2 regions of the Mesorhizobium sp. ORM8.1 genome follow, and region 1 is predicted to be linked to the other one. Evidence: predicted binding sites of a transcription regulator. Region 1 holds the regulator's gene; the other holds the start of a gene.
The links. Region 1 encodes LexA, which represses DNA repair genes until DNA is damaged. Its sites were predicted from a motif close to TGTTCNNNNTGTGTTCNG; they were not measured.

Region 1 (8,990 bases):
TCCAAAATACGCCCGAGCCTTGGCCTGCTGGCGATCATACCGTCTTTGGTCGTTGCCCTGGCGCGCGGCGACGACGGGCTGCTCAAGATGCTGACGCGAGGTTTGGAGAAACGGGGCGTCACGGTGGTCGGCGCACATGAAGTTGTTCCCGAGCTGGCAGCCAGTGAAGGCACGCTGACGCTGGCCGCGCCCCGCCAATCCGATTGGCGCGATATCCAGGCCGGACGAGCAGCTGCCAAGGCCATCGGCGCGCTGGACATCGGTCAGGCGGCGGTGGCTATCGGCGGGCGAGCTATCGCGCTGGAAGGCGTCGAAGGTACCAGAGGCCTGCTCGAAAGAACGCGGGATTTGCGCGGCCATGGCAGGCTTGCCGGCAAAGAGCGCGGCGTGCTGGTCAAATGCGCCAAACCCGGTCAGGAGTTGCGTGCCGACCTGCCTTCGATCGGCCCCGAAACCGTCGAAGCCGCGCATGCCGCCGGGTTGGCCGGCATCGCGGTCGAAGCCGGTCATGCGCTCGTTCTTGAAGGCCCGGCGACGTTGGCGCGCGCCAATGCGCTTGGCCTGTTCATCGTCGGTCTGCCTCCAATGGAGCCGGCTAATGGCCAGTGACAAGCCGCTCAAGATCGCGATCGTTGCCGGCGAGGAATCCGGCGATCTGCTCGGCGCCGATATCGTGCGGGCGCTGGAGCGATCGAGCGGCCGCAAGGTGCAGCTCGTCGGCATTGGCGGCCGGCATCTGCGGCAGCTCGGGCTGACGCCGCTGTTCGAGGGCAGCGAGATCGCATTGATGGGCTTCAGCGCTGTGCTGCGCGACCTGCCGCGGCTCATGCGGCGCATCAGACAGACGGCGGCGACGATCGCGGCCGAGCGGCCGGATTGCCTGATCACCATCGACAGTCCGGATTTTTCGCTGCGCGTGGCAAAAAAGGTCCGCGCGGCCAATTCCGCCATCCCGATCGTCCACTATGTCTGCCCGAGCGTGTGGGCATGGCGGCCGGGCAGGGCGGCGGCGATGAAGCCTTATGTCGACCATATCCTGTGCATCCTGCCCTTCGAGGTGAAGGCGCTTGCCCGTCTCGGCGGGCCACCCGGCACCTATGTCGGCCACCGCCTGACCCAGGATCCCGGCGTGCTCGCCGCCGCCAAGACGCAGAGCCTGCCGCGCGACCTTGCCGAGGATCGTGTGAAGACCTTGCTTGTGCTGCCGGGCTCGCGCCGAGGCGAGGTGCGTCGGCTGTTGGAACCGTTCGGCAAGACGGTATCTGTGTTGCACCAGCGCGGCCATCGCTTGCGTGTGCTGTTGCCGACGGTTCCGCATGTTGCCGACCTGGTGAGAGCGTCGGTCGCGACCTGGGACGAGAAACCGGAAATCATAACCGAGCCGGAGCGCAAGTGGCAGGCCTTCGGCAAGGCCGACGCGGCGCTGATCGCTTCGGGAACGGTCTCGCTTGAACTGGCGCTCGCCGGCGTGCCGATGATTTCCAGCTACAAGCTCGATCCGATCGCGCGCCAGATTCTGCACAAACTGGTGACCGCATGGTCGGCGCTGCTGCCCAACCTGATTTCCGACCGCGCGGTGGTTCCAGAGTTTTACGACCAGTATGTCCGGCCGGAGAATCTGGCGCGGCAGCTGGAAGCATTGTTCGCCGACACCGGCATGCGCGCCTGGCAGAAGGCCGGCTTTGCCGACATCGCCCGCCGCATGGCGACCCAAAGACCGTCCGGCGAAATTGCCGCCGAGGTGGTGATGGGATGCATCAAAAGAGCGAATAGGGAGTAGCGAGTAGCGAATAACAGCTTGGTGCCTGTTTCCCTATTCGCTACTCGCTATTTCGCTATTCGCTCAAATCACCGCTTCGCTATCGGCACGTAATCGCGTTCGGTGGCGCCGGTGTAGAGCTGGCGCGGGCGGCCGATCTTTTGGTGCGGATCCTCGATCATTTCCTTCCACTGTGCGATCCAGCCGACGGTGCGCGCAACCGCGAACAGCACGGTGAACATGGTGGTGGGGAAGCCCAGCGCCTTCAGCGTGATGCCGGAATAGAAGTCGACGTTCGGGTAGAGCTTCTTTTCGATGAAGTACTCGTCGGTCAGTGCGATCTTTTCCAGTTCCATCGCGATGTCGAGCAGCGGATCGTCCTTGATGCCGAGCTCGCCCAGCACCTCATGCGCGGTCTTCTGCATGATTTTCGCACGAGGATCGTAATTCTTGTAGACGCGGTGGCCGAAGCCCATCAGGCGGAACGGATCGTTCTTGTCCTTGGCGCGGGCAATGAACTCCGGAATGTGATCGACATGGCCGATCTCGCCCAGCATGTTCAGCGCCGCTTCGTTGGCGCCGCCATGCGCCGGTCCCCACAGGCAGGCAATGCCGGCGGCGATGCAGGCGAAGGGATTGGCGCCCGACGAGCCGGCGAGGCGAACGGTCGAGGTCGAGGCGTTCTGCTCGTGATCGGCGTGCAGGATGAAGATGCGGTCCATGGCGCGCGCCAGGACCGGATTGATCTTGTACTCCTCGCACGGCACGGCAAAGCACATATGCAGGAAGTTGGCGGCGAAGCCGAGATCGTTCTTCGGGTAAATGAAGGGCTGGCCGATGTGGTATTTATAGGCCATCGCGGCGATCGTCGGCATCTTGGCGATCAGGCGCATCGAGGCGATCATGCGCTGATACGGGTCTGAGATGTCGGTCGAGTCGTGATAGAAGGCCGACAGCGCGCCGACCACGCCGCACATCACCGCCATCGGATGCGCGTCGCGGCGGAAGCCGGTGAAGAAGCGCGACATCTGCTCATGCACCATGGTGTGGCGCGTCACGCGATAGTCGAAGTCGTCCTTCTGCGCCTTGGTCGGCAGCTCGCCATAAAGCAGGAGATAGCAGACTTCGAGGAAGTCGCCATGCTCGGCCAGCTGATCGATCGGAAAGCCGCGGTGCAGGAGGATGCCGGCATCGCCGTCGATGAAGGTGATCGCCGACTCGCAGCTTGCCGTCGACGTGAAACCCGGATCGTAGGTGAAGGCGCCGGTGGTGCTGTAGAGCGCGCCGATGTCGATGACATCAGGCCCGACCGTCCCGCTTCGCACCTTGAACTCGTGCGTCTTGCCGTCCAAATCGAGCGTGGCAGTCGACGGGTGCGCCTTGCCGCCCGTGTCCAGCTTTTTCGCAGCTTCGCTCATTCTCAAACTCCTTTTGTATCCTCATGCCGGCAAGGCAAATCCTGCCAACGACACGTGAAGTCACCGGAATGCGCGAACTCGCCACCGCATTTTAGGAGGTGCGTGCCAGATTGGGCCAAGGCCTAATGTTGCACTGCGAAACGCACCTTTCAATGCCAATCTTCTTGGGCCAGTTCACACCTAATCGATTTGATCGCCAATCCGCGCCAGGCTTTCCTCGCGACCCAGCACGGCAAGCACGTCGAACACGCCGGGCGATGTGCTGCGGCCGGTCAGCGCCGCCCGAAGCGGCTGCGCCACGGCGCCGAGCTTGTGACCGCCGGCCTGCGCGAAGTCGCGGATCGCGGCCTCGGCCGAAGCCGCGCTCCAGCCGCCGGAAACCGTCGCCAGCGCCGCATGGGCGCCGCCCAGGATGGCGCGCGCATCGGCATTGAGCAAGCCGGCCGCCTTCTCGTCCAGCGGCAAGGGCCGTTCCACGAAAAGGAATGACGCGCCGTCGACCAGCTCGACCAGGGTTTTTGCCCGCTCCTTGAGGCCGGGCATGGCGGCAAGCAGCTGCGCCTTGCGCTTGTCATCGAGCTTTGCCGCCAACGCCGGGCCGCCTTCGAGATAAGGCAAGGTGGCGACGAAGATATCGAACAGCGCATGATCGTCCATCTTGCGCATGTGGACGCCATTCAGCGCGTCGAGCTTGGCGAAGTCGAAGCGCGCCGCGCCCTTATTGACGTCGCCGATATCGAACCAGGCGATCATGTCCTTGATCGACATCACCTCGTCGTCGCCATGGCTCCAGCCGAGCCGGGCCAGATAGTTGAGCAGCGCCTCGGGCAGGTAACCCATGGCGCGGTAAGCTTCGACGCCGAGCGCGCCATGCCGCTTCGACAGTTTGGCGCCATCTGCGCCGTGGATCAGCGGGATGTGCGACATCGACGGCACGTCCCAGCCCATAGCGTTGTAGATCACGGTCTGGCGCGCGGCATTGGTCAGATGGTCGTCGCCGCGGATGATGTGGGTGACGCCCATGTCGTGGTCGTCGACGACGACGGCATGCATATAGGTCGGGACACCGTCCGAACGCAGGATGATGAAATCGTCGAGATCCTTGTTGGGGAAGCGAACCTCGCCCTGCACGCGGTCGTCAACCACGGTCTCGCCCTCGGTCGGCGCCTTGATGCGGATGGCGCCTTTCACCCCGGCCGGCGCCTCGGACGGATCGCGATCGCGCCACGCGCCATTGTAGCGCGGCGGCAGGCTCTTGGCGCGTGCCGCCTCGCGCATCGCCTCGAGCTCGGCGGGCGTCTCATAGGCGTAATAGGCCTTGCCCAGGCGCACGAGCTCCTCGGCCACCTCGCGATGGCGCGGCGCGCGCTCGAACTGCGAGACGGCCTCGCCGTCCCAGGAAAGTCCGAGCCACGTGAGCCCGTCGAGGATCGCAGCCGTTGCCGCCTCCGTGGAGCGCTCACGATCGGTGTCCTCGATGCGCAGCAGCATCGTGCCGCCGGTATGCTTGGCATAGAGCCAGTTGAACAGCGCCGTGCGCGCGCCGCCGATATGCAGATAGCCTGTCGGCGAGGGGGCAAAGCGGGTGACGACCTTGTCGGACATGGAACTCTCGAAGCGGCGCTGAAAACAGGCATTTTTCGCGCGGACTTTCGCGCGATGCGGGTTCATGTAGCATAGGCGGTCTTGGGCGCAAGGGGCAGACCCGATGGCTGGACGTGGCCGGGGCGAGGGAGAGGGCGAGGGGACGGCAGTTGGCGTTAGCGAGCGCCTGCTGTTTGCCGACGTCAGCGCCGCCGAAGCGGCGCCGGTTTTACTCCCGGCGCCTCCACCTACCCCGACTGAAATCTTACCGCAAAACCGCGACGCGCCACGCAAGGTTTTGCCGGCATCGATCATCACGCTGCGCAAGCAGCTTCGCCGTTTTTCGCTTCCGGCATTGCGGCAAGGCGTCGGCACTGCCGCGACCACGGAACTCGATCGCGGCATCGGCTTCCTGCTGGTGCCGGTGTTCCTGGCCGCCGGCGTCATCTATTACTTCTCGCTCAGCACCGAGCCCGATCTCTACAGGCCGCTTGCGACGGTGGCCTTGATGGCCGTGTGCGCGGTCGGTTTCCGTTCCTGGCCGAGAACGCATCTCATCTTCATGGCCACGCTGTTCTGCGCCCTGGGCTTTCTGGCCGCCAAGGTCGAGACATGGCGCGCGGCAACGCCGATGCTCGGCTCCGAAATCCAGACCCGGCTGACCGGCCGCCTGGTCATCGCCGAGCCGACGGCCAATGGCCGCGTCAGGCTGACCATCGACGTCATGTCGACCGAGCATCCGACGCTGCGCTACGTGCCGGACCGCGTCAGGTTGTCTGCGCGTCGGATCCCGCCTGATATGCGAGCAGGATCGATCTTGACCGGCTACGCCAAGCTCTTGCCACCGACAGGGCCGGTGCGGCCGGACAGCTACGACTTTTCCTTCGACAGCTATTTTACCGGCATCGGCGGCAGCGGATTTTTCCTGGGCGATCCAAAATTGGTTTCAGCAACAGCCGAAGCGCCGTTTGGCGCCGGCATCGCCCTGGCCATCGAGAACGCGCGGGAAGGGATTGCCGACCACATCCGGAGCAATATCGGCGGCTCAGAAGGCGAGATCGCCGCCGCGTTGATTGTCGGCGTGCGCGCCGGCATTCCCGAAGAGATCAACGAGTCCATGCGGCGCACCGGCATCTATCACATCATCTCGATCTCGGGCCTGCACATGGCGCTGGTCGCCGGCACGATCATGGTGCTCTTGCGCGGCGCCTTCGCGCTGTTTCCGGATTTTTCGTCACGCCGGCCCGTCAAGAAATACGCCGCGGCAATAGCGCTGCTCTCGATCGCCGCATACCTCGTCATTTCCGGCATCGTGGTCGCGGCCGAGCGTAGCTTCATCATGCTGGCGGTGATGCTGGTTGCGGTGCTCTTCGACCGCGCGGCGCTGACCATGCGCAATCTGGCGATCTCGGCGATCGCCGTCATCCTGGTGTCGCCGCACGAGGTGGTCGGCCCGAGCTTCCAGATGTCGTTTGCCGCAACCGCGGCGCTCGTCGGCGTCTATGCCGGCTGGGCGGACTACCGCGCCGGCAAAATACGGGCGCCGCCGGCAAAGCTTTCATTCCTGGGTTTCTGGTCGAGAAAACTGGCTGTTGGTGTCGGCGGCGCGGCGATGACATCGCTGATCGCCGGCAGTGCGACGGTGTTGTTTGCCATCTGGCACTTCCAGCGCGTATCGCCGCTCAGCGTGGTTGCGAACCTCGCGGTCATGCCGATCGTCTCGCTGATCGTGATGCCGTTTGCGGTGCTCAGCGCATTGGCCATGCCCTTCGGTCTCGACGGTCCATTCCTCTATGTGATGGGCAAGGGCCTGACGGCGATGGTGGCGATTTCGGCGTGGCTTTCCGAGCGCTCGCCGGTCGACGCCGTCGGCTTGATCTCGATCCAGTCGGTGCTGTTGGCGACCATCGCGCTTGTCATCGCCACCATGGCGACCACCTGGCTCAGGTTCGCGGCCGTGCCTTTCGCGCTCGCCGCCTTGTTGGCGATTCCGCACGTCCGCACGCCTGACCTTCTCATTTCGGAGGACGCGCATCTGGTAGCGATGCCGATCGGTGGCGGCGAGCTTGCCATCAACCGTGAACGCTCCAACGAATTCACCACCGACAATTGGAAGCGAGCACTGCAGGCCGGGGCAATCGTGCCGCCGGAGATGTTCGCCAAAGGCGCGTTGGACGTCGCCGATCCAGTCGATTTGCCACCGGGCTCGCCCTTCTACTGCACTGGCGACCTGTGCATCGGCAGGCATCCGTCCGGCGCGATCGTGGCGCTCGCCGAGACACGCGACAGCGCCCGCCCAGCCTGCGGCTTCGCCGACCTTATCGTCATCAACGACGCCACCGCCTACAATCCTTGCTGGGATCCGCGCATTCTCGTCGTCACCAAGCGACAGCTCGCGCGTGACGGCAGCGCGGCCGTCTTCTTCGACACGCAGTCGGCAACGGCGCGGCCAGTCATTCGCTACGCCGTCGAGCAGCCGTACCGGCCCTGGCACGAGCAGCGGAAATACACCCGCGAGGCGAGGGGCTACCGCCGTACAAAAAGCCGGAGAGGACGGATGCGAAGCCCGCCCAACCGGCTCAGTAGCGCCTGATCAGTCCGACCAGCTTGCCCTGCACCTTGACGCGGTCAGGCCCGAAGATGCGCGTCTCATAGGCCGGGTTGGCGGCTTCGAGCGCGATCGAGGCGCCTTTGCGGCGGAAGCGCTTGAGCGTCGCTTCCTCGTCGTCGACCAGCGCCACCACGATCTCGCCCGGGCTCGCCGTATCGGCGTTGCGGATGATGACGGTGTCGCCATCGAAGATGCCGGCCTCGATCATCGAATCGCCCTTGACCTCGAGCGCGTAATGCTCGCCGCCCATGATCATGTCCGGCGGCACCGAGATCGAATGCGTCCGGTGCTGGATGGCGTCGATCGGTACACCGGCGGCGATACGGCCCATCACAGGGATCGACACGGCCGAGATCGCATCGTCGTCATTGCTGGGCGACGGCGCGCGCGACGATGCAGCAGGCTTGATCTGCCGGCCGAGATTGCCTTGACCCTGGCCACCCTGGATGACGCTTGGCGAAAACTTCCTCGCGGCATTGAGGCCGGGCGCGATCGAATCGGGCAGCCGCAGCACTTCAAGCGCGCGCGCCCGGTTGGGCAGCCGGCGAATGAAGCCGCGTTCTTCCAGCGCCGTGATCAGCCGATGGATGCCGGACTTCGATGCAAGGTCGAGCGCTTCCTTCATTTCGTCGAAGGACGGAGGAATGCCGCTCTCCTTCAGACGTTCGTGGATGAACATCAGGAGTTCATGTTGTTTGCGCGTCAGCATCGGCGACCCCCACGGGTTCTGAAACCAGAATCAGAAAAACAAACCCAGAACAAACACTATCTGTTCCAGTTGTGTTCCGCAACCGTTTAAAGTTTAGTGAATTTGTTAGGACAGTCGAAACCATGTTGCGCCCGCTTGGGCGCCGCCGCGACGGCCGGCTGAGCCTTAGGTCTTGATTCCGTTCCATTTTACAACCCCATCGTTCATAAGAGATAGGGCATCAGCATCGCGGATGCGCAGGGCGGGATGAGCTCTGCACCCCAGTTTACATGCGGCACCGTGAACGAAACGAACTCAAAATGCCAACTTTGGCAATGCTGCGGTCTATCGCTGGCATCGATGGACCAGCGGACAAGGACAAAAGGGTCTTGCCGGATCGTGGACGGCGGTGAGACAAACCGCGCATGGCTGGCCGGCGGCGTCATGCGCTGCGTCGGGTCCAAACGGGAGGCGATTGCACTATGACGGGAATTCCTGATCTGGCGTCTGTCGAGGCGATGGACGCCGCCGATCCGTTGCGCGCCATGCGCGATCGCTTCGTGCTGCCGGAGGGGGTCATTTATCTCGACGGCAATTCGCTGGGCGCTGCTTCACCCGATGTCTTCACCGAGATCGAGAACGCCGCCAGGCGTGAATGGGCGCAGGATCTGATCCGCGCCTGGAACACCGCCGGCTGGTTCGACATGCCGGTCGAATTGGGCGACCAGCTCGGGCGCTTGATCGGCGCGGCACCTGGCCAGACCGTCGTCTGCGATACGACTTCGATCAACATCTACAAGGTTTTGCATGCAGCGCTGGCGATGCGGCCTGAACGGTCGGTCATTGTTGCCGAGGGCGACAGCTTTCCAACCGACCTCTACATGGCGGAAGGCGCGGCCTCGACACGCCCCGGCACGGTGCTGCGGCTGG
Region 2 (8,990 bases), 2.7 Mb from region 1:
TAGCCCTTGCCGCGATAGAGTGCCTTCTGGATAAGTGACTTGCTCTCCTTCAGCCTATGCTTAACCGGAAGGCGCAAGAACAAGTCCGGCGCCTCCACTTGGGTTGAGAGCCCGTCGATGACCGTGTGGATGATGAACCTGCCCCACGCATCGTAGTACTGCTGCTCCGCCTCCCAGCGCCGCAGGATCTCGAACTCGGTCGTCATAACTGTTCGGTGACTGGCCTGCGGACCGTGATCCTGGTCCAGCTTGCAGCCTCGCCTTCGGAGATATCGCCTGGCGGCACATCCTCGATTGTCACGGTGCCATTCCGTATCGCGTCCGGGGACGCCGAGAACTCAATGTCTGGACCGAACTTGTACTTCCGGCGCCGCAGCCTACCACCCATCTCGCTGATGTCCCGAACCACGGCTCTATTGATCGGGAATTTCTTGGCTTCGAGAAACTTGTTGAACGGGTCGCGCAATTCGGGTGGTAGATACGTATCGCCGAACTGTTGCGAGGTGAACGTGGGTGCCTGATCTACCTTGACGAAGGCGAACAGCGCGTCGCCCAGGTCCCTTTGGAGATCTCGGTCATTTACCAATGTTCGAACGAATTCCTTCGTGAGGTCGAAGAACTTGGCGGTTTCGTATTTCCCGCTCTCAGGAAACGCGCAGCCAAGAAAGCCATCGTAGAAATATACGGCCGCGTTCTCTCGGCGGGCGGCGGTGATATTGCTGTCGAATACAAAGCATCGCCAACTTGTGCTCGCCGTGACGCCGACATCTTCGGAGATGAACATAGCAAGCTTGTAAAGCCTCGTGGCTGGCGTCAGGAAGATGTTCTCGAGGAATTCGGTCACGACTTTTGCCGCAGCCAGTCGGCGTTGAAAGCCGGACTGCATCTCCGCTTTAATTACCCCTACGAAGGGCTTTCCGTCGCCACCGACTTTTCCATCGAAGACTAGAAGCATTCCCCCGGGGATCCCTCGTGATTTCTGTGCGTCAGCGAGGGCATCGGCCATGTGATTGGAGATGTTAGGAAAATCGGTGTCGGTTGCGAGAACAAGACGTCGAGCCGTTCCAACTACGCTCGCGTCATCGGTCTTTACTATCTGCATCTCTATGCTCTTGGACTGTGCGGAGAGCGCGTCGGTGATACGCATCCCAAAATGACTGAGAGCCTTGGCATCTAATATTTCGAGCTCCTTGCCGTAGGATGGCGGCACTACATTGGGCCCGTCTTTCCTCTGGAATACCTCGTGCATAACGACTCGGCCGATAGAAAGATTCTCTACAAGCAAAACTCAATCCCCACTTCGAAAATATTGGAGAATGTTATTCTGAGCGGGTTAAGGAAGGATAATCAGAACAAAGCAAGAACACAAGGGTCCCTTCGCACGAAGAGTGACCGGTGGAATCGTGGGCACGGGTACGCCACTCGGCGCTGAACTGCGGGGTGACGCCCGTCGAGCCCGTACTCCATCGTGAGGCCTCGGACGTCTCATTTGGAGGAAATCGTTCTGTCTCATTCAAACTCCCATCTTGCGCACAATAAGGCCGTGGCGTGGAGGTCATCCGTACGCATCGAGGCGGCAGTGGAACTTAGGGATCGGGGTGTTAAAGCGATTACTGGTGCCTGTGGTTTCATGGCTTTTTTTCAGGAGGATGTCGAAGCTGCGGTCGAAATCCCGGTGTTCTTGTCCAGCCTGATGCAGATTCCTTTCATCCACGCTCTGTGCGGCGGCAGCGTCGGTCTCATCACCGCGAATGCCTCGCGCCTGACGCCGCGACATTTCGAGGCCTGCAAAGTGCCTTCCACCGTTCCGCTTGCCATTGCCGGAATGGAAGATCGCACGGAGTTTCGCGAGGCCATCCTCGAAGAGCGTGGAACGCTCGATTCCGCCGCTATCGAACGGGAAGTGACGGAGGTTGCGCGCGCTCTGGTGGAGCAGAACGCGGATGTCCGTTCGATCCTGCTTGAATGCAGCGACCTGCCACCCTATGCCCATGCGATACAGGCGGCCACCGGCAGGCCGGTTTTCGATTTCATCACGATGATCGATTACGTCCAGCAAAGCACGGCGCGCAAGCCGTACTTCGGCGGTATGTAGGCGGCAGTCGATCCGGCCTTGGTGCCATCGTCGTCGTTTGAACTTCGAGTGCGCGGAGCGGATCAAACCCAGCGACGTTTCCGACAGCGAAACGGCTTGGTTGTCCACCACACTGGCGGCTGCATCTGAACAAAGGCAGGCCGGGGCAGCCTTGCTAGCGGTGAGTTTGACCAATATCTACATGCGGAATCCGCGAACCAGGCGGCACACGCGTCTCAGCAGCTTGGCGCCGCCATTCCTTTGCGACACCCGCCTGGACGGGGCGCTGCGCGCATGCCGTCCCGCGCCACACACCGACCGGATCGAGCTCAGACTGAGGGGTTTCAGGCAGGGTGGAGAACCTTCCGCCGTGCTTCCCCGCCGAAAACTGGCCTTCTGGCTTCGCACAACTTTACATTCGCCTACAACACCCGAAAATGGGGCCGATAGTTTCGCCCAGTCGCGCAGATGCCGCAAAGACAAGGGCGGCATTGCTGCCGCCCTTGGGGATTGGTGAGAGGCGCAGGCCTCAGAAACCCATACCGCCCATGCCGCCGCCCATGCCGCCCATGCCACCGCCGCCCATGCCGCCAGGCATGCCGCCGCCGCCAGCCGACTCCTTCTTCGGAGCCTCCGCGATCATGGCTTCGGTGGTGACGAGCAGGCCGGCGACCGAGGCCGCGTCCTGGAGAGCCGTGCGCACGACCTTGACCGGGTCGACGATGCCCATGGCGATCATGTCGCCATAGTCGCCGGTCTGGGCGTTGTAGCCGAACGTCGCGCCCTTGTTCTCAAGGATCTTGCCGGCAACGATCGAGGCTTCCGCACCGGCGTTCGAGGCGATCTGGCGGGCCGGAGCCTGCAGCGCACGACGCACGATGTTGATGCCGGCGGCCTGGTCGGCATTGGCGCCGGCCGCCTTGATGTTGGCCGAAGCGCGCAGCAGGGCCACGCCACCGCCAGCAACGATGCCTTCTTCCACGGCCGCGCGGGTCGCGTTGAGGGCGTCATCGACGCGGTCCTTCTTTTCCTTGACTTCGACTTCCGTCGCACCGCCGACGCGGATCACGGCAACGCCGCCGGCGAGCTTCGCCAGACGTTCCTGCAGCTTCTCCTTGTCGTAGTCCGAAGTGGTCTCCTCGATCTGCTGCTTGATCTGGGCAACGCGGCCCTGGATCTCGGCCTTCTTGCCGGCGCCGTCGACGATGGTGGTGTTCTCCTTGGAGATCGACACCTTCTTGGCGCGGCCGAGCATGTTGAGGCCGACGTTCTCGAGCTTGATGCCGAGGTCTTCCGAGATGACCTGGCCACCGGTGAGGATGGCGATGTCTTCCAGCATGGCCTTGCGGCGATCGCCGAAGCCCGGAGCCTTGACGGCGGCGATCTTCAGGCCGCCACGCAGCTTGTTGACGACGAGCGTGGCCAGGGCCTCGCCTTCGACGTCTTCCGAGATGATGAGCAGCGGCTTGGAGGTCTGCACGACGGCTTCGAGAACCGGCAGCATCGCCTGCAGGTTGGAGAGCTTCTTCTCGTGGAGCAGGATGTAGACGTCCTCGAGTTCGGCAACCATCTTGTCGGCGTTGGTGACAAAGTAGGGCGAGAGGTAGCCGCGGTCGAACTGCATGCCTTCGACGACTTCCAGCTCGGTCTCGGCGGTCTTGGCTTCTTCAACCGTGATGACGCCTTCGTTGCCGACCTTCTGCATCGCTTCGGCGATCATCTTGCCGACCGACTCGTCGCCATTACCCGCAATCGTGCCGACCTGGGCGACTTCCTCCGAGGTCTTGATCTTCTTGGCAGCATTGCCGAGCGCCGCGACGACTTCGGTCACGGCCAGATCGATGCCGCGCTTCAGGTCCATCGGGTTCATGCCGGCGGCAACCGCCTTGTGGCCTTCCTGGACGATCGACTGCGCCAGAACGGTCGCGGTCGTGGTGCCGTCGCCGGCGATGTCGTTGGTCTTCGAAGCGACTTCGCGGACCATCTGCGCGCCCATGTTCTCGAACTTGTCTTCAAGCTCGATTTCCTTGGCGACGGTGACGCCGTCCTTGGTGATGCGCGGGGCGCCGAACGACTTGTCGATGACGACGTTGCGGCCCTTGGGGCCGAGCGTGACCTTCACCGCGTCGGCGAGGATGTTGACACCGCGCAGCATGCGCTCGCGGGCATCACGGGAGAATTTTACGTCTTTGGCAGCCATTTTTTAGCTCCTGGCAGGGGCTTGGGGTAAGCCCGAAATTCAGTTGACGGTGAGGCCTGATATCAGCCGATGATGCCCATGATGTCGGATTCCTTCATGATCAGAAGGTCTTCGCCATTGAGCTTGACTTCGGTGCCCGACCACTTGCCGAACAGGATGCGGTCGCCGGCCTTGACGTCCAGCGGGACCAGCTTGCCAGCTTCGTCGCGAGCGCCGGAGCCGACGGCGATGATCTCGCCTTCCTGCGGCTTTTCCTTTGCCGTATCCGGGATGATGATCCCGCCGGCGGTCTTGGATTCGGATTCGACCCGGCGAACGACCACGCGGTCATGAAGCGGCCGGAAATTCGACTGTGCCATGTTTTTTCCTCGATGAGAGCGGTGAGAAACACCGTCCGGCCACGCCGGACAAACTGCAAAGCCCGGCTTTGCCGGACCCGTTGTTAGCACTCACCACGAGTGAGTGCTAACAACGGGAGGATTAAGGGGTAAGCCGGAGATAGTCAAGGCGAAATAGGGCAGGCGAACGAGCAAAAGTTTCATCAAGCTCTCAGGCAAGGCGACCACGGCACGTGAGGCGAAGCTGGCACCAACCGGCCGGAGATACCAAGGAAAACAAGCGCGCCTGACTAAGCGCTGCAAGGTCAGCCGAGCCGGTGCAGAAGCAGGCGACGGCCAATTGGCGGACGCCGATCTCGAAATGCGCGACAGCCGCCTCGGCACACACGATCGCCGCGGGCAGCACGCCGGCCGCCTGCCCGGCAGTGCCGGCGCCCATACGGATGGCCTTCGCCACGTCGACACCGTTGCGAATGCCGCCCGAAGCGATCAGCTTCACTGTTGGCAGCGCCCGACGTGCTGCCTGGACGCTGGCCAGGGTCGGAATTCCCCAATCCGCGAACGCCATCGCTACTGCACGTCGGCGCGATCGCGGCCGCGCTCGCCCTCCACCGCGGCCCAACCGGTGCCGCCGGCGCCGGCGGCATCGATCACCGCCACGGCCGCATCGACGAGCGCAGAGGCTAGTGGTCGAGCCTGACCAGTTTTCTCAACGCGTAAATCTGGCCGGCCGGAACGACCGGCGGGAATTATCGGAAGAGCAGACGGACCGTTTGCGAAAATCATGGTTCAATTCCTTGGTCGGTGGGAGCGAAACCCGGCCAGTAGTGGCCGTCAGGCGTCGGCCGCTTGCCGAAGATGGCCTGACCGACGCGCACGACAGTGGCGCCTTCCTCGATGGCTTCCTCGAAGTCTCCGGTCATGCCCATGGAGAGCCCGGTCAGCGCGGCGTTGTGCTTCACGGCTTCGTCCCGCAGCCGGCGCAGCAGAATGAAGCAAGGCCGCACCTTGGCCATGTCGGAGGAAAACAGCGCAAGTGTCATTAACCCGCATGGCCGGAGACGGGGAAGCTGATCGAGCCTCTCCACGAAGGGCAGCACTGCGTTCGGATGGAGGCCGAACTTGCTGTCCTCGCCAGACGTGTTGACCTGCACATAGACGTCGAGGAAGCGATCTTCGCGCTCCAGCCGCGTGTTCAGAAGGTCGGCGAGCTGGAGGCTGTCGAGCGCATGAAACTCACGCGCGAAGCGGGTCAGATATTTGGCCTTGTTGGTCTGCAGATGTCCGACGATGCTCCAGTCGATGGCGAGATCGTGAAGCGCCTCGCACTTTGACATTGCCTCCTGGATTTTGTTTTCGCCGAAGGTGCTGATGCCGACCTCGAAGGCGTATCGCAGGATTTGGGTCGGCACCGTCTTGGTGATCGGCAGCAAACGCACGGAGGCTCGGTCGCGCCCGGCCCGTGCGCAAGCAAGCGTGATGCGCTCTTCAACCGACGCCAGATTGGTGCGGAAGCGGGTAAGGGGATTAGGCCCGAAGCGTTCGACGTCCTCGGGCGAAAGCGGCGGATTGTTCGTGCCCATTGTGATCTGCCCATCCGCCGATTGAAACAGTTGAACACTCCTGCTGACTTCGCCATTTGGCATTCTCAGCAGTGCGACAAGTTTCGACAATTTATGTTCGCCTACCATTCCCAGCGGCTTTGGAGTGCTAAGAGCCTGTGAATTTCTTTGAAGAATCCGTTGCAACGCCTGCACGCTGCGCGGAGGCTGATCAGGCAGCGAGACTTGCGAACTGCTTGGGCCAGGAGGCATTCGGATTGAAGGCGTATCTCGCTTGTGGTTTGCTCAAATTCAGGACGCAGGGGTTGCTGCCGCTTGACTTACATTTTGTCGGCCAGCCGACTACGGCTGTCGCCGCATCACCGCACCTGCGCACAGGTGCGCTTCGCGAGGAAGTCCATTCGGGAACAAACCCACTCGCAGTGCTGGTAGTCGGCAAGCGGTTTTGTCGCTGCCGGCGTAGGTTGGGGACAGATTGTCTAAATAGTCCTGCGGAGCCGAGGGCCGACTTCCTCGAACCCGTTCCGTAAGTAGAAATCGAGCGTGCGTTTCCATTTTGGTTGCGCGGGTGCTCCAACCTCAAGTCGCTTCCAACCACGAGCGCGGCCTTCCTGCAAGCCGACCTCGAGCAGACAAGGGGCAATCCCTTTGGAGCGCATCTCGGGTCGAACATACAGCTCCGAAATCTGGCCGAACTTGCCTCCTGCATAGATCGCCGTGCACTCATTCAGTACGATTATGCCGGCCGGCTCGCCACCTTCACTTGCGATCACAGCGACCGCGCCAGCGTTGGCAAGCACTGTCGCCGCGCTTTGTTTGACGAAGTCGGGCGTGGGCGCTTTCCCGCCAGAGAGTTCATCGAGTAGCGCGTGAATGAAACGGGCGACCGTCTCTGCGTCCAATGAGCTGGCCCGTCGAGTAGATACGGAAGGCATGGTTTCTCCTTCTCCTAGGGGTCGGCGTCCCGATTCCTGCTGCCAATCGCAAGGTGCGCTGGCAAAAAATGGAACTGGGAATCCGCATGACGGAGGCTGCTCTCCTGTATGGCAAGCCATCTTGGGAATTGCAAAACCGTCGCACGCTCGTCCAAGCCAGGAATCCCTTACACCATCTGACCGCACTCGAAGCAAGATTCTGGTTAGCTGCTAGCGAGGACCGAGCTTGCGGACCCCGACAGACCCCATGGTCAGCGTCGGGCGATTTCCCCAATCAGCCGAACATATTCGCCTTCCGGTTGCCCATATGTGCCAGCTGCTTGGGCAACGAGGCCATGGCGGTCTCGAATGACGATTTCACCTCGTCGCGAACGGATAAGGCCGCGCCCCTCGAGCAGTTGGAGCCCGACGGTAACTCCCGGCCGCCTCACGCCGAGCATAACAGACAGAAACTCGTGGGTGATGGCAATGTATGTGTCGTGGATCCGGTCGTCACACATCAGGAGCCACCTCGCCAAACGCTCTTCAAGGCTGGCTCGTGCGTTCATAAGGGCCGTATAGCTGGTTTGAATGTGAAGATAGTGGACATAGCGCAAAAGGAAGGGACGTAACGTCGGGCTGTCCACCAGAGCCGCCTTGAATGGCTCAACTCCGATGCGAAGTGCATTGCCTGCCAATTGCACGTAACAATCGTGCGCGGCATAGTCGGCACCCATCACCAGCGCGGGACCAGTCATACCCTCTAAGCCAATGAGGCCAACTTCGGCATCCTTGCCGTCCGAAGTCATCGCGACAACAGAGCCGATGCCTTCCTCGAGGAAGTAAACCGCCTCTATCCTTGAACCGGCAGTCTCCAACGGCATTCGCAGATCAAGGGCACATCGCTCAAAATGCGGCTCCAAACGCGCGAGGTCATCCGCGTTAAGCCGTCGCAGCAATTCGTTTTTGTAGGAAGCATTCACCGGATTGGTCATGGCTCAATCCCACTTGGGGCAAGAGCATTCCAATCTCCTTGCCATCCGCGCCCGTAAAAACGTGCAGACGATCTTGTGACACTACGCGCCTTGTTACGACAATGACAGCGGAATGCGAATCGATGCACGGCGAGCCCCCGCCGCGTGATTACAAAAGACGCGAGAAGTATGTCAGAGTGGGAAACGTACCAAACTCAGCTTTGTACGAAACCGACATTCTGAAGCCTCAGCTCTTTCCCGTTAACTGCCGTCCTAGCGCGCCGATTCCCTTGAGCTTCGTGAGAAGCGCACGAAGTCCGGATTTAGAGCCGGCGCGCTTTCAAAACGTAACTGTTCACTGAGAACGACGCCTCGCGCTCGGGGATGCGGCTAGATGCAACCGCTCCCCAAGGCCGCAGCGCATCCGGTCGGCCGCGTTGGGGGCCGCAGGATTTATGTTGTCGTTCGCCGATCGCTCGGATCTACGATTGCTCGGAAAGTTGCGTCGGCGGGACGTTAGCAACACTCAGCGTGTCCGATAGAAATGCCCTAGTGGCGGCTGACGGATCTATTCTGTGCGGGGACACTTGAGGATCGACTGATGTCAGCCCGGGGCCGTCTGGTCCAATGTCGCGCGGATAGCGCCGAATCCCAACTCGTTGATGATCATGTTGTGGTGACTGGCCGTCACCACATCCTGCAGGATGGACGGCCGCTCGGACTTGCCTCTGTTCGAGCTCAGTTTCCGCTGATGACGCGCAGGAAGAGTGAGCATGAGGTACTTTGGCGAATTCAACCGGCCAATCTACATTCGCGCTGCCGCGAGAATGTTGTGCACGCTCGGCCTCAATGCGCAAGGTCCTGCCGCACCGCACTTCCGTGGTTATCGGGCGTCCGCGACGCATGGGCACGGTCCGAGATCACGAGT

Region 2: ACVDG8_RS13545 (nucleoid-associated protein) is a predicted target of LexA. The motif match lies at 1,349-1,366, and genes of this name have one in related genera.

The regions. Positions count from the first base shown of each region.
Region 1 covers NZ_CM132600.1:7,334,893-7,343,882, forward strand. Annotated here, with positions in the region: gene ACVDG8_RS36575 (LpxI family protein) at 1-609, shown strand, start outside; gene lpxB (lipid-A-disaccharide synthase) at 599-1,780, shown strand; gene gltA (citrate synthase) at 1,849-3,177, opposite strand; gene gltX (glutamate--tRNA ligase) at 3,358-4,782, opposite strand; partial or broken gene ACVDG8_RS36595 (ComEC/Rec2 family competence protein) at 4,886-7,347, shown strand; gene lexA (transcriptional repressor LexA) at 7,341-8,081, opposite strand; gene kynU (kynureninase) at 8,543-8,990, shown strand, end outside.
Region 2 covers NZ_CM132600.1:2,645,907-2,654,896, reverse strand. Annotated here, with positions in the region: gene ACVDG8_RS13550 (GTP pyrophosphokinase) at 1-206, opposite strand, end outside; gene ACVDG8_RS13545 (nucleoid-associated protein) at 203-1,285, opposite strand; gene ACVDG8_RS13540 (aspartate/glutamate racemase family protein) at 1,490-2,095, shown strand; gene groL (chaperonin GroEL) at 2,604-4,274, opposite strand; gene groES (co-chaperone GroES) at 4,337-4,633, opposite strand; partial or broken gene ACVDG8_RS13525 (alpha-hydroxy-acid oxidizing protein) at 4,824-5,317, opposite strand; gene ACVDG8_RS13520 (YggS family pyridoxal phosphate-dependent enzyme) at 5,395-6,195, opposite strand; gene ACVDG8_RS13515 (GNAT family N-acetyltransferase) at 6,654-7,076, opposite strand; gene ACVDG8_RS13510 (Crp/Fnr family transcriptional regulator) at 7,361-8,083, opposite strand.